2 regions of the Gordonia sp. WA4-43 genome follow, and region 2 is predicted to be linked to the other one. Evidence: predicted binding sites of a transcription regulator. Region 2 holds the regulator's gene; the other holds the start of a gene.

Region 1 (6,549 bases), 1.5 Mb from region 2:
CGAGTTGTCTGCGGGACAACGGATCTCACGGGTCTCGCCGGAGGCGGCGGGCCGCCAGCGGCCGCCGATGTAGAGGGTCTCGCTCATCGAGCCGGTGCTCCTTCGGAACTGCTGTCGGGGATGTCCGTGTCGCTGTCGGGCACGGTACCGTCGCCGGCGGCCGGATCGGGTTCGGGGTCGTGGTGATCACCGGCCGCATCCCGCAGATGCAGATAACCGAGATGGCGTTCGTACTGGTCGAGGATGTCACCGATGATCTGGTCGCGGGTGTATCCGGTGAGCGAGTAGCCCTGGGACCCCTCGGTGAGATACACCTCGCACCGGAAGTAGCGATCGTCGGACCGCTGGGTCCGGACCGCGTACGTCGGGGTCGGCGCCGAGACCGGCCACACGCAGTACTCGAACCGGGGGACCTCGGCGAGTTCGACGACCAGGCGCGGCGACGGCAGCCCTTCGTTCTCGGCCGACTCGTCGACCGTCGCGGTGATCCCCTCGCGACCGAACTGTTCGGCGACCTCGGTCATCGCCGGAACGACGCTGGCCCCGATGAACTTCCGAGTGGCGACCGGACCGGGGAAGCGGAGGGTCCCGACGAGTCGCTGCCGCCAACTGCCGTGTTCGGTGGGACCGCGCCCGACGGCGATCACCTTCGGCAGGGTCGTCCGGAAGCTGTCGAGTTTGACCGACTCGTTGCGGACGGCGCGCAGCAGGGAGATACCGATCAGCCCGAGGACGAAGGAGAACGGCAGCCCCATGATCACCGTCGCGGCCTGCAGGGTCAGGATCGACCCGTCGCCGCCGCCCGCGAACAGCATCGACAGCGTCAGCAGGCCGATGGCCACCGACCAGAAGATGCGCAGCGAACGGGCACAATCGGCCATCGGGTCGCCGAGGCGACTGGTGAAGTTGCCCATCACGAGCGAGCCGGAGTCGGCGCTGGTCACGTAGAACAGCAGGCCGGTGATGGTTGCGATCCCGATGAGCAGCGTCGAACCCGGGTACTGATCGAGCAGCGAATAGAACCCGGCTTCGGGTGTAGAGGCCGTCGTCTCGGCGAAATCCGCATCGCCGCGGGCCACCTGCAGGGCACTGTTCCCGAAGATCGAGATCCACACCAGGATGAAGCTGAACGGGACCACCAGCACGCCGAAGATGAACTGCCGCAACGTGCGTCCGCGCGAGATGCGGGCGAGGAAGAGTCCGACGAACGGCGCCCAGGCCACCCACCACGCCCAGAAGAACAGGGTCCAGCCGTCGACGAAGGCGCGGGCGTCGTTGCCGGGCGGCGGGTTCACCTGGTCCCAGGCGAAGGTGTCGAGTGTTCGGTCGGCAAATGTGGACACATAGTCGCCCGCGTTCTGGACGAGCCCGTTGAGCAGGAAGTCCGCGTCTTTGGCGACCGTGATGTATATGAGCAGGCAGATGGCCAGGATGACGTTGATCTCGGAGAGGCGTCGAATGCCCCTGTCGACACCAGAGGTCGCAGACGCGGTCGCGATCACCACAGCCAGGACGATCAGGCCGATCTGAGCCGCCTTGCCCTGTTCGATCCCGAAGATCTCGTTCAGCCCGAAGTTGAGCTGGACGACCCCGATCCCCAGTGAGGTGGCGATGCCGAAGATGGTGCCGAGGACGGCCGCGACGTCGATCGCGTCGCCCCAGCGGCCTTCGACACGTTTGCCGAAGATCGGGTACAGCGCTGCCCGGATCGTCAGCGGGAGATTGTGGCGGAAGGCGAAATACGCGAGCGCGCCACCCATGAGCGCGTACATCGCCCAGCCGGTCACGCCGTAGTGGAAGACCGTCCACGTGACCGCCTCGCGCGCAGCCTCGTTGGTCTCCGCGGGCCCGGTCGGCGGGTTGAGGAAATGGGTCACCGGTTCGGCGACCGAGAAGAACATCAGATCTATGCCGATCCCCGCGGCGAACAGCATCGCCGTCCAGGTGAACAGGCTGTACTCGGGGCGCGATTCCTCCGGTCCGAGCCGGTAGCGCCCGTACTTGCTGAGGCCGAGGAACACCACGAGACCGACGATGGCGGTGGCGAGGATGAAGTACCACCAGCCGAACCAGCGGGTGATGAAGTCGCGTACGTCGTTGATCGTCGACTCGGCCGCTGCCGGTGCCGCCAGCGCCCAGACGGCGAAGGCGACCACGATGACAGCCGAGGCTATGAAGACGGTCAGATTGACCCGGCGCGTGGGCAATCGCCGCTCGCCGGTCTTGGTCTCGGCATGGACCGACGTGGACGGTCGAGCGGCGTCATCACTCATGGACCACGACGCTAGTCCGATCGCCGATGGGGCGGACCGTTTGGACGGATCCGTGTGAGTTGTTCTACCCGGTTCAGTGGGTGGCGAGTAGCTCCATGAGGTGTGCTTCGACGAGGGAGGGGCGGACCTGTCGTCGGCCGGGTCGGGGTGGTCGGACGTCGATGACGTGGCTGACTGTCGCCCATGAGCGGCGTGCGTCGTCGTGGGTGTGGCCGTCTGGGCGTGGTTGATCGCCGGGCCGGGTTGGTGGTCCGTGGATGTCGTCGCGCACGGTGTTGAGGTGGTGTGCGAACCGCCTGGGTATGTCGGGTCGGCGGTTGAGGCGTTCGGGGTTGGGCGGTGCGCCGGGTTCGGCGTTCAACCGCCAGAGGCAGCCGCCTTCGTCGGGGCCGGACCGGACGATCCGGGTGGTGTATTGGCCGGGTTGGTCGCCGACCATCCGGTTGTGGCGTGGGCAGGCGGGGGCGAGGTCGTCGATGTCGGTGAGACCGCCCTTGGCCCAGTCTTTCTGTGCGTGATGCATGTCGACGTGGGTGGCGGGTTGATCGCAGCCGGGTGCCGAGCACACTTCCCCGTCGGGACGGGCGAAGGACACCAGGCGTTGTTCGCGGGTGGCCAAGCGTTTACCCCGCCCGAAGTGCAGCGGGACGGTGGTGGCGTCTTTGAAGATCGCCAACCACGGCTGGACGTCACCGGCCATCGCGATCAGGTCCCGGACGGGCAGCAGGGTTCCGGTGGCGGTGGTCGCGAGTCCGGCTTCGCGGATCAGGTCGGAGAGGTCGGCCTTGATGATCAGTTGCACGGGTAGCCCGCGGTGCGAGGTGCCGAGTGTTCCGTCGGCGAAGCCTGCGGCCAGGGCGGCGTCGAGGGCGTCGTGATTCGTTTGGGCGAGGGTGCGGCCGTCGCGGTCGGCTGCGGCGGTGAGGGCTTCGGGGTCGGCGGTGCCGGCCGGTCCGCTGGGTGAGGCGGGGTCGTCGGGGTTGTTGAGTCCGGGTTTGCCCCACACGGCGAACATCATCGTGAGCCGGGCGGCGAGTGCGGGGGTCAGGGTGCCGGAGATTTTGGCGGTGCCGTCGGCGCGTTGTCGGCCGATCCACAGGCCGCGGCGTCGTTTCTGGTCGGTGTCGTCGGCCAGGGTGCCGTCGGGGTCGAGGTGGGCGAGCAGGCGGGCACCGAGTTGGGTGATGTCGGCGGGGGTGTGGGCTTCGGCGATCTCGGCCATCTGTCGCTCGGCGGCGACCTTGATGTCGTGGTCGATGGTGCCCGGGATGCGGTCGAGGACGTCGAGGGTGGCCTGTACGTGCGCGGTGCCGACCGCGCCTTGTGCGAACGCTTCGGCGAGGCAGGGGTATTCGGGTGGGAGGAGTTCGCCGCCGAGGCTGGTGCGGTGGGCGGTGGCGTCCATTTGCTTGCGACGCCGCATCGGGTTCGAGACTCGTAGCCGGTGGGTCATGAATTGCATGAGTGTTCGGCACCCGGCTTTTCGGGGCAGGTCGCGGGCCTCGGCCTGATCGATCTGCCGGTCACCGGCCACGGTCAGCCGGGCGATCGCTTTCTCGGTGTCGGCCGCCAGATCGGCCAACTCGGTATCGGTGCACGGCGCCAGGTCCACGGTCTGTAGTTCGTCGAGGATGCGGTGGAGGTCGGCCACCAGCTCGACGGCACGCGGTTGCGGCGCTGTCGAATCGCCACCGACGCGTGTGGTGTCGGACATTGCGGTGACCCCCCGAGAACCGCTGATGCGAATGTGTGTTCGAGTTTACACGGCGAGTCGTGGCTGTCAATCCGAAAAATTTTGTTGTCCAACAGAACTGGGTCCCTGCATTCTGTCGGTATCATGTGATAGGCGTCCGTCGCGCGTCGGTGACCGTGCTCGCCGTGTACCGGGTCGTACCCAGATGCACCCTGCTGCTCGTTCGACGCGCGGGGTCACAGTCAGGGGTGGATCAGATCCACTGAGGTCCGACAGGGCCCGGGGTGGTCCCCATTCGCCTCCTGTGGTCTCGTCGGCCGGCGGTTTCCGCGATACCCGGCTGCTGTCGGGCACAACGCGGGCGCCGCGTCGCGGGTCCCAGTGCCCGGTGGGGGCGCATCCCGGGCCGTCGGCGGCCCGTTCGCTCTCGGCGTAGACGGCGGGGAACACAGCCCCGGCCTGCGCAGTTGTACTGGGCACATCCCCGCCGCAACGGGGGATCCATGCACTCTGCGCAGGCGTTAACTGCAGGTGCACCCCAGACGACCTCTAGAGTGGAAGCAGGCTGGTCGTCGTCTATCCGCACCGGTTGTCCTCTGGGACCTCCGAGGTGGTCTCCGCGGCGGCCGGGGCGCTAGCAATGTGAGGGAGAACAATGTTCGAACGGTTCACCGACCGCGCGCGTCGGGTTGTGGTTCTGGCCCAAGAAGAAGCGCGCATGCTCAACCACAACTACATCGGTACCGAGCACATCCTCCTCGGCCTCATCCACGAGGGCGAGGGCGTGGCGGCCAAGGCGCTCGAGTCGCTCGGGATCTCGCTCGAAGGGGTTCGCAGCCAGGTCGAGGAGATCATCGGCCAGGGCCAGCAGGCGCCGTCGGGACACATCCCGTTCACCCCGCGTGCCAAGAAGGTGCTGGAGCTCTCGCTGCGCGAGGCCCTGCAACTCGGCCACAACTACATCGGTACCGAGCACATCCTGCTCGGCCTGATCCGCGAGGGCGAGGGCGTCGCTGCCCAGGTGCTGGTGAAGCTCGGCGCCGACCTCAACCGGGTCCGCCAGCAGGTCATCCAGCTCCTCAGCGGATACCAGGGCAAGGAGCCGCAGGAGGCGGGCACCGGCGGTCGCAGCAGCGAGTCCGGCACCCCGTCGACCTCGCTGGTCCTCGACCAGTTCGGTCGTAACCTGACCGCCGCGGCCTCCGAGGGCAAGCTCGACCCGGTCATCGGCCGGGAGAAGGAAATCGAGCGCGTCATGCAGGTGCTCAGCCGCCGCACCAAGAACAACCCGGTGCTGATCGGTGAGCCCGGCGTCGGCAAGACCGCCGTCGTCGAAGGCCTGGCGCAGGCCATCGTGAACGGCAAGGTCCCCGAGACCCTCAAGGACAAGCAGCTCTACACCCTCGACCTCGGTTCGCTGGTTGCGGGCAGCCGCTACCGCGGTGACTTCGAGGAACGCCTCAAGAAGGTGCTCAAGGAGATCAACACCCGCGGCGACATCATCCTGTTCATCGACGAGCTGCACACGCTCGTCGGCGCAGGTGCCGCCGAGGGTGCCATCGACGCCGCCAGCATCCTCAAGCCGAAGCTGGCCCGCGGCGAGCTGCAGACCATCGGCGCGACGACCCTCGACGAATACCGCAAGTACATCGAGAAGGACGCCGCACTCGAGCGCCGCTTCCAGCCCGTGCAGGTGGGCGAGCCGTCTGTCGAGCACACCATTGAGATCCTCAAGGGCCTGCGCGACCGGTACGAGTCGCACCACCGCGTCTCGATCACCGACGGCGCGCTGGTCGCCGCCGCCACGCTGGCCGACCGCTACATCAACGACCGGTTCCTGCCGGACAAGGCGATCGACCTCATCGACGAGGCCGGCGCGCGCATGCGCATCCGCCGGATGACCGCGCCGCCAGACCTGCGTGAGTTCGACGACCGCATCGCCGATGCGCGCAAGGAGAAGGAAAGCGCGATCGACGCGCAGGACTTCGAGAAGGCCGCCAGCCTCCGCGACAAGGAGAAGCAGCTGGTCGCCGAGCGCGCCGAGCGCGAGAAGCAGTGGCGCAGCGGTGACATGGACGTCGTGGCCGAGGTCGACGACGAGCAGATCGCCGAGGTCCTCGGCAACTGGACCGGCATCCCGGTGTTCAAGCTCACCGAGGAGGAGACCACGCGTCTGCTCCGCATGGAGGAGGAGCTGCACAAGCGGATCATCGGGCAGGAGGACGCCGTCAAGGCGGTCTCGAAGGCGATCCGTCGTACCCGTGCCGGCCTGAAGGATCCGAAGCGGCCGTCGGGCTCGTTCATCTTCGCCGGTCCGTCCGGTGTCGGTAAGACCGAGCTCTCGAAGGCGCTGGCGAACTTCCTGTTCGGCGAGGACGACGCCCTCATCCAGATCGACATGGGCGAGTTCCACGACCGCTTCACCGCGTCGCGTCTGTTCGGTGCCCCTCCCGGGTACGTCGGCTACGAAGAGGGCGGGCAGCTCACCGAGAAGGTGCGCCGGAAGCCGTTCTCGGTGGTGCTGTTCGACGAGATCGAGAAGGCCCACTCGGAGATCTACAACACCCTGTTGCAGGTCCTCGA
Region 2 (6,549 bases):
CCAACACGGCCCCGACGGCGCCGAGGGTGGCGAGGACGTTGCCCCCGATCTGTTCGGCGATGGTCGCAGCGGCGTCGATGACCGGTCCGAGATCGTTGCGCGCGAGTGCTTCTCGGAGCTGTCCGGGGTCGGCGCCGGCCAGTTCGGCGAGCTCGTCCTCGTTGGGCTTGATCAGGTCGACGCGACCGGTGACGCTGGCACGGAGGGGAGCGCCCGAGGTGTCCACCGCGACCCGGCAGCCGGCGAGGACGAGGTCGTCGGCGATCGAGCGGTACCAGTCGTCGGGGACGCCGGGAGGCAGCGACCCGCAGAGGGTGACCCACTGCGCGGAGCCGGCGTGCTCACGGATCAGCCCGACGAGCGCCTCGCGGTCCGGGCCCGTCAAGGTGACGCCCGGTGCGTTGATCTTGGTGGTCGTCCCGTCGGATTCGGCGATGGTGATGTTGGACCGGACCTCGCCGTCGACCGGCACGGCGTCGTAGGGGAGTGCGAGGTCGTCGAGTGCGGCCCGCAGCGGGTCGCCCGGCCGCGCCGGGAGCAGTGCGCGGGTGGCCAGGCCGGCGGCCGCGACGACCCGGGCCACGTTGACGCCCTTGCCGCCCGGCTCGGTGCGGACCACGCCGGCGCGCTGCACCTCGCCGCGGGCGAGCGGTGCGCCGAGTTCGAGGGTGCGGTCGAGGCTCGGGTTGGCGGTGACGGTGACGATCATGCGATCACGACCTCGACGCCACGCGCGGACAGGGCCGCCGAATAGGCCGGGTCGATCCCGGAGTCGGTGATGAGGACGTCGACGTCGTCGAGTCCGGCGAAGGAGGTGAGGTCCTCCCGGTCCATCTTCGAGCTGTCGGCGAGGACCACGACGCGTTGTGCGGCCGCGACCATCGCCGCCTTGACCGCGGCCTCGTCGGGGTCGGGTGTCGACAACCCGTGGGCCTCGCTCAGCCCGTTCGTCCCGATGAAAGCGGTGGTCACGCGCAGTCGGCGAAGCGCGTCCACGGTCTCGACGCCCACGGTCGCCTGGGTGAGACCGCGTACGCGACCGCCGAGGGCATGGAGACCGTCGGGATGGGTGCCCGCGAGCAGGCCGGCGATGGGCAGGCTGTTGGTGAACAGGGTGAGCCTCCGATCGGGTGCGGTCGCCTTGGCCGCGCGGTACGTGGTGGTGCCGGCGTCGAAGAGCACCGAACCGCCGTCGGGCGGCAGGAACCGGATGGCCGCGCGGCCGATCGCGGTCTTCTGCTCGATCTGGCTCGACTCTCGTTCGTCGATCCCGAGCTCGCCGAGGGTGCGCATGATCTCGGCGCGTACGGCGCCGCCGTGGACCCGCTGGAGATGTCCGGCGCGTTCCAGTACCGCGAGATCGCGTCGGACGGTCTCGCTGGTGACGTCGAATTTCTCGGCGAGCGCGGCCACGGATGCCCGCCCCGCGAGGCGCACCTCGTCGACGATCGCCTGTTGTCTCTCCTCGGCGTACACACGGCTCCGATCTCCGGTTTCGACCACCCCGCTTGTTGAGGCGTGTGGGATTGGATGTTGTAGTTACTGTGTTTACGCCTGTTTGTGTTGACAAGTCAAGCACTTTTTGTAACGGTGGTCACATCGGTAGTCGAATGAGAGGCAAGACGATGGCGCAGATCCTGACGGGAACCCCGGTGGTCGGCGGGTTGGCCCACGGTCCCGCGCTGTGGCCGGGCGAGCGACCCGATCACTCGCCGGAGAAGCTCGGCGTCGGTGTGGAGATCGCCGAGGAACGGCGCGCCGACGAGGTCACGCGCTTCGCCACCGCGGCCGGCGCCGTCGCCGCGCGGCTGCGCACGCGCGCGTCGCAGAACACCGGGGTGACGGCCGAGGTGCTCGCCGCGACGGCGGGCCTGGCCGAGGACCGCGGCTGGATCGGTGCCGCGACCGCGCTCATCGGCAAGGGCGCCCCCGCCGAGGCCGCTGCCGTCGCGGCCACCGAACAGTTCGCGGCGGTGTTCACCAAGCTCGGCGGACTGATGGCCGAGCGGGTCACCGATCTCAACGACGTGCGCGACCGGGTCCTCGCCGAACTGCTCGGCCTACCCGAACCTGGTGTGCCCACTCCGGAGGTGCCGTCGGTCCTGCTCGCCGACGACCTCGCGCCCGCCGACACCGCGGGCCTCGACCCCACGAGCACCATCGCCCTCGTCACCCGCCTCGGCGGACCGACCAGCCACACCGCGATCATCGCGCGCCAGCTGGGGATCCCGTGCGTGGTGGCGGTGGCCGACCTGGACGAGATCGAGCCCGGCACAACCATTCTCGTCGACGGCAGCACCGGGCGAATCGAGGTGGAGCCCGATGCGGAGGCGGCCCGGGCTCGCGTCGACGAGGATCGGCGGCATGCCGCACTCGTCGCCGGCTGGACCGGTCCGGGGCAGACCGCCGACGGGGTGGCCGTGGCGGTGCTCGCCAACGTCGCCGACGGATCGTCGGCACGCGCCGCGGCCGGGTACCCCGTCGAGGGCGTCGGGCTCTTCCGCACCGAACTCGCGTTCCTCGAGCGTGCCGACGAACCGTCGGTGGACGAGCAGGCCGCGATCTACCGGGAGGTGCTCGATGCGTTCGACGGGCAGAAGGTGGTCATCCGCACCCTCGACGCCGGGTCCGACAAACCGCTCCGGTTCGTGACCCATCCCGACGAATCGAACCCAGCGCTCGGCGTGCGGGGCGATCGGATCGCGCTGGCGCACCCCGAGATCCGCGCGCATCAGCTCGACGCGATCGCGCAGGCCGCGTCGGGGTCGGCCGTCGCGCCGTGGGTCATGGCGCCGATGATCGCCTCGCCGGCGGAGGCGCGCACCTTCGCCGCCGAGGTCCGCGGCCGTGGTCTGGTCGCCGGGGTGATGATCGAGGTGCCCGCGGCGGCGATCCTGGCCGAAGCCGTCCTCGCCGAGGTGGACTTCGTATCCATCGGCACCAACGATCTGACCCAGTACACGATGGCGGCCGACCGGATGTCGGCCGATCTCGCCGGACTGACCGACCCGTGGCAACCGGCCGTGTTGAGCCTCATCGCGGGTGTCGCGGCAGCGGGTGCACGTCAGGGAAAGCCGGTCGGGGTGTGCGGCGAGGCCGCCGCCGATCCGAACCTCGCCTGCGTGCTCGTCGGTCTCGGGGTCACCTCGCTGTCCAGCGCGCCGGCTGCTGCCGCGGCCGTGGGGGCCCGGCTCGGCGAGGTGTCCGCACCGGACTGCCGGGCCGCCGCCGAGGCTGCCCTGGCCACCTCGGATCCCGCCGCGGCGCGCGAGGCTGCCGCGGCGGTGCTCGACGGTTCGGTCGGTGGAGAGGTCAGACTCGCCGCATCACGGTGACGACCTTGCCGAGGATGACGGCATCGTTGCCCGGGATCGGATCGAACAGTTCGTTGTGCGGCATGAGCCAGACGTTGGGGCCCTGACGCTTGAAGGTCTTCACGGTGGCCTCGCCGTCGATCATGGCCGCGACGATGTCGCCGTTGTCGGCGACGTTCTGCTGCCGGACCACGACCCAGTCGCCGTCGCAGATCGCGGCGTCGATCATCGACTCGCCGACGACGCGCAACAGGAAGAGAGATCCCTCGCCGACCAGCTCACGGGGCAGCGGGAAGACGTCCTCGACGGCCTCCTCGGCCAGGATCGGACCGCCGGCCGCGATTCGGCCGAGAACCGGCACGAAGGTCGGCTCGGGCAGCTGACCGGCCGACGGGGTGTCCGGCGACGGGGTGTCACTCGGGGCGATGTTGACCGCACGGGGACGGTTCGCGTCGCGCTTGAGCAGCCCCTTGCGTTCCAGCGTCCGCAACTGATGGGCCACCGACGACGTCGAGGCCAGGCCGACCTCGTCGCCGATCTCCCGGATGGTCGGCGGATAACCGCGCTCGCGCACCGAGCGGCGGATCACCTCCAGGACCCCGGCCTGTCGCGGGGTGAGTGAGGCCTCGGCGGCGGCGGCGTCGAACGGGGCCTCGTCGTCGGCGCCCCGCGCTCGGCCGCGCCTATCGCCGGTGTCACTCATGTTCGGTTCCTCTCGTCTTCGGAACGTGCTGGTAGATGGCTTGCACCGGGTCCGAGCCTAGCCGAGTGCGACCGGCACCTCAAACATTTGTTCGATGTGTCGCGAGACTTTGTCGGGACGTCGTGCTACAAATTCGAACATCAGTGCATCGAACATCTGATCGATGTTCGAACACCGACCGTCACACCCCGCACGATCCCAGACACCCGAACACCGGAGGGCACCATGCGCACCGCCACTCTCGTCGCTCCCGTCCGCACCGACCGTCCCGACGCTGTCCGGCCCCCCACCGACCGCGCCGATGGGGTCCGGACGCGCGCCCCGCTGTCCGACGGCGGCCGCCCGGTAGACAACCGGCCGGCCGGCACCCGACCGCGGGGTGCGTCGCCGGTGACCCCGCGGGTCGGCGGCACCCACTGTGGCTCTCCGGTCGGGGTGCGCGGGCGTGGCCCGGTCGGACCCGACGCGGCGGTGTTCCGTCGCCGCCGCCGCACCGCGGTCGCGCTCCTCGCCGGCGTCGGGCTGGCGTTCGTCGTGTGGGTGTTCGGTGTCGTGGGCCAGAACTACTCGGACTCGCTGACCCCGTCCGCCGTGAGTGCCGAGGTCGTCCACGTGCGCTCGGGGGACTCGCTCAGCTCGATCGCCGGCCGGGTGGCACCCGAGATGCCGCGCGAGGTCGTGATCGACGAGATCGTCGCGATGAACGATCTGGGGTCGAGCGCGCTGCAGGTGGGCCAGCCCCTGCTCACCCCCCGGTACCGCTGAGGCTGGGCGGTATCCTCGATGTCACAGGGGCCGGCCGACAAGCGGCGGGGCGCACGCTTCGGGTGCGTTCCAGCGTCCCGCGACCTGCGTGAGGACACGATGCGCTGCCCCTTCTGCAAGAACGACGACACCAAGGTCATCGACTCGCGTGTCGCAGATGAAGGGCAGGCCATCCGCCGCCGTCGCTCCTGTGTGGAGTGCGGTCGCCGGTTCTCGACCGTGGAGAGCGCCGTGCTCGCGGTGGTCAAACGCAACGGCGTGACCGAACCATTCAGCCGGGAGAAGGTCATGCGCGGCGTGCGGCGAGCCTGTCAGGGCCGCCACGTCGCCGAGGACGCGCTCGCGCAACTCGCCCAGCAGGTCGAGGACACGGTGCGCGCCAGTGGATCGGCCGAGATCCCCAGCAACGAGGTCGGACTCGCCATCCTGGGCCCGCTCCGCGATCTCGACGAGGTGGCGTATCTGCGCTTCGCCTCGGTGTACCGGTCGTTCGACTCGGTGGAGGACTTCCAGCGTGAGATCGACGACCTGAAGGCGGCATCGGGTTCCGGGAGCGCGCTCGCCGAACCCGTGTCAGCCGAGCCGGTCCAGAGCTCGTAGGACCCGTTTCTCCGACACCGGGAACGCGGTACCGAGACGCTGGGCGAACAGCCCCACGCGCAACTCCTCGACGAGCCACTGCGCTTCGTCGTCGACCACCGCCCGCCGGTGCTCGGGTACCTGTTCGAGGCGCTGGGCCCACCGTTCGACGACGCGATCGACGGCGGCCACCCCGGCCTGGTCGCGTGCTGCGGACGCGGGTAGTGCCTCCAGACGTGCTTGCGCGCCGTCGAGATAGCGCGGCAGATTCTCCAGGTGGCGTCGCGCGGTGGCCGCCACGAATCCGTCGAACACGAGGTGGGCGACCTGTTCGGCGACGTCGTCGGCAGCCAGCGAACCGGCGTGCCGGTCGATCGCCGCCCTCAGCGGGGCCATCCGTTCGAGAGCTGCGACGGCCAGCGAGAAGTAGTCCGGTGCGGCTGCGGAGACCCGTGGCCGGATTCGTTCGAGCAGCGCCGAGAAGGACTGTGGTGAGCGAACCGCGGCGAGCTCTGCGTCGTCGGTGTCGGCGACGGTGTCCCGGATGGCCCGTCGGGTGCAGTCGGCGAGCAGTGCCTCGGTGGTCGAGTACGGGCTCTGGCTCAGGGCGAGTCGTTCGACCGGACTCAACGAGCCGGCGATCCGCTTGTGCAGCGGAGGTATCGCGAAGTCGAGGAGGGCGACGATCCCGCGTCGCAGGAGGCGGTCTCGTGTCTCGGGGCTCGCCGCATCGACGACGACGACGCCCCGTGCGTGGCCCTTCTCGTCGGAGACCACGTCGATCGTCGGGTACCGGGTCAGCCGCTGCCCCGCGACATCGACCGTCGTCTGCTCGGCGAGCGAGCCGATCCCGTCGGCGGTCCAGGTCTTATACAGGTTGCGCGACACCGTCTTCGGCGCCGCGGGCGTTCCGGTCTGCTGGAGTTCGGGCAACGAGTCGGCGCGGGCGACGATCCGTCCGGAGTCGTCGGCCACCGCGAAATGCATGCGCAGGTGCGGCGGTACCCGGTCGGTGTCGAAATCGCCCGCGGTCACCCGCATCCCGGTGATCGCCGAGAGCTCGCGGGCCAGCCCGGTGGTGAGCGGCTCCTTGCGCGGGGTGAGCCGGCCGAGCGCGAGTTCGGCGAATCGCTGCGCGGGCGACATGCTCTTGCGGAGCTGTTTCGGCAGCGACTTGACCAGTGCGGT

The links. Region 2 encodes LexA, which represses DNA repair genes until DNA is damaged. Its sites were predicted from a motif close to CGAACANNTGTTCG; they were not measured.
Region 1: the regulator LexA is predicted to act here: its motif matches at 4,016-4,029, upstream of LEL84_RS19125 (HNH endonuclease signature motif containing protein).

The regions. Positions count from the first base shown of each region.
Region 1 covers NZ_CP084736.1:4,213,225-4,219,773, forward strand. Annotated here, with positions in the region: gene LEL84_RS19115 (aldehyde dehydrogenase family protein) at 1-87, opposite strand, end outside; gene betT (choline BCCT transporter BetT) at 84-2,273, opposite strand; gene LEL84_RS19125 (HNH endonuclease signature motif containing protein) at 2,347-3,987, opposite strand; gene LEL84_RS19130 (ATP-dependent Clp protease ATP-binding subunit) at 4,622-6,549, shown strand, end outside.
Region 2 covers NZ_CP084736.1:309,606-316,154, forward strand. Annotated here, with positions in the region: gene LEL84_RS01445 (1-phosphofructokinase family hexose kinase) at 1-709, opposite strand, end outside; gene LEL84_RS01450 (DeoR/GlpR family DNA-binding transcription regulator) at 706-1,476, opposite strand; gene LEL84_RS01455 (phosphoenolpyruvate--protein phosphotransferase) at 1,626-3,335, shown strand; gene lexA (transcriptional repressor LexA) at 3,313-4,017, opposite strand; gene LEL84_RS01465 (LysM peptidoglycan-binding domain-containing protein) at 4,243-4,782, shown strand; gene nrdR (transcriptional regulator NrdR) at 4,882-5,382, shown strand; gene hrpA (ATP-dependent RNA helicase HrpA) at 5,356-6,549, opposite strand, start outside.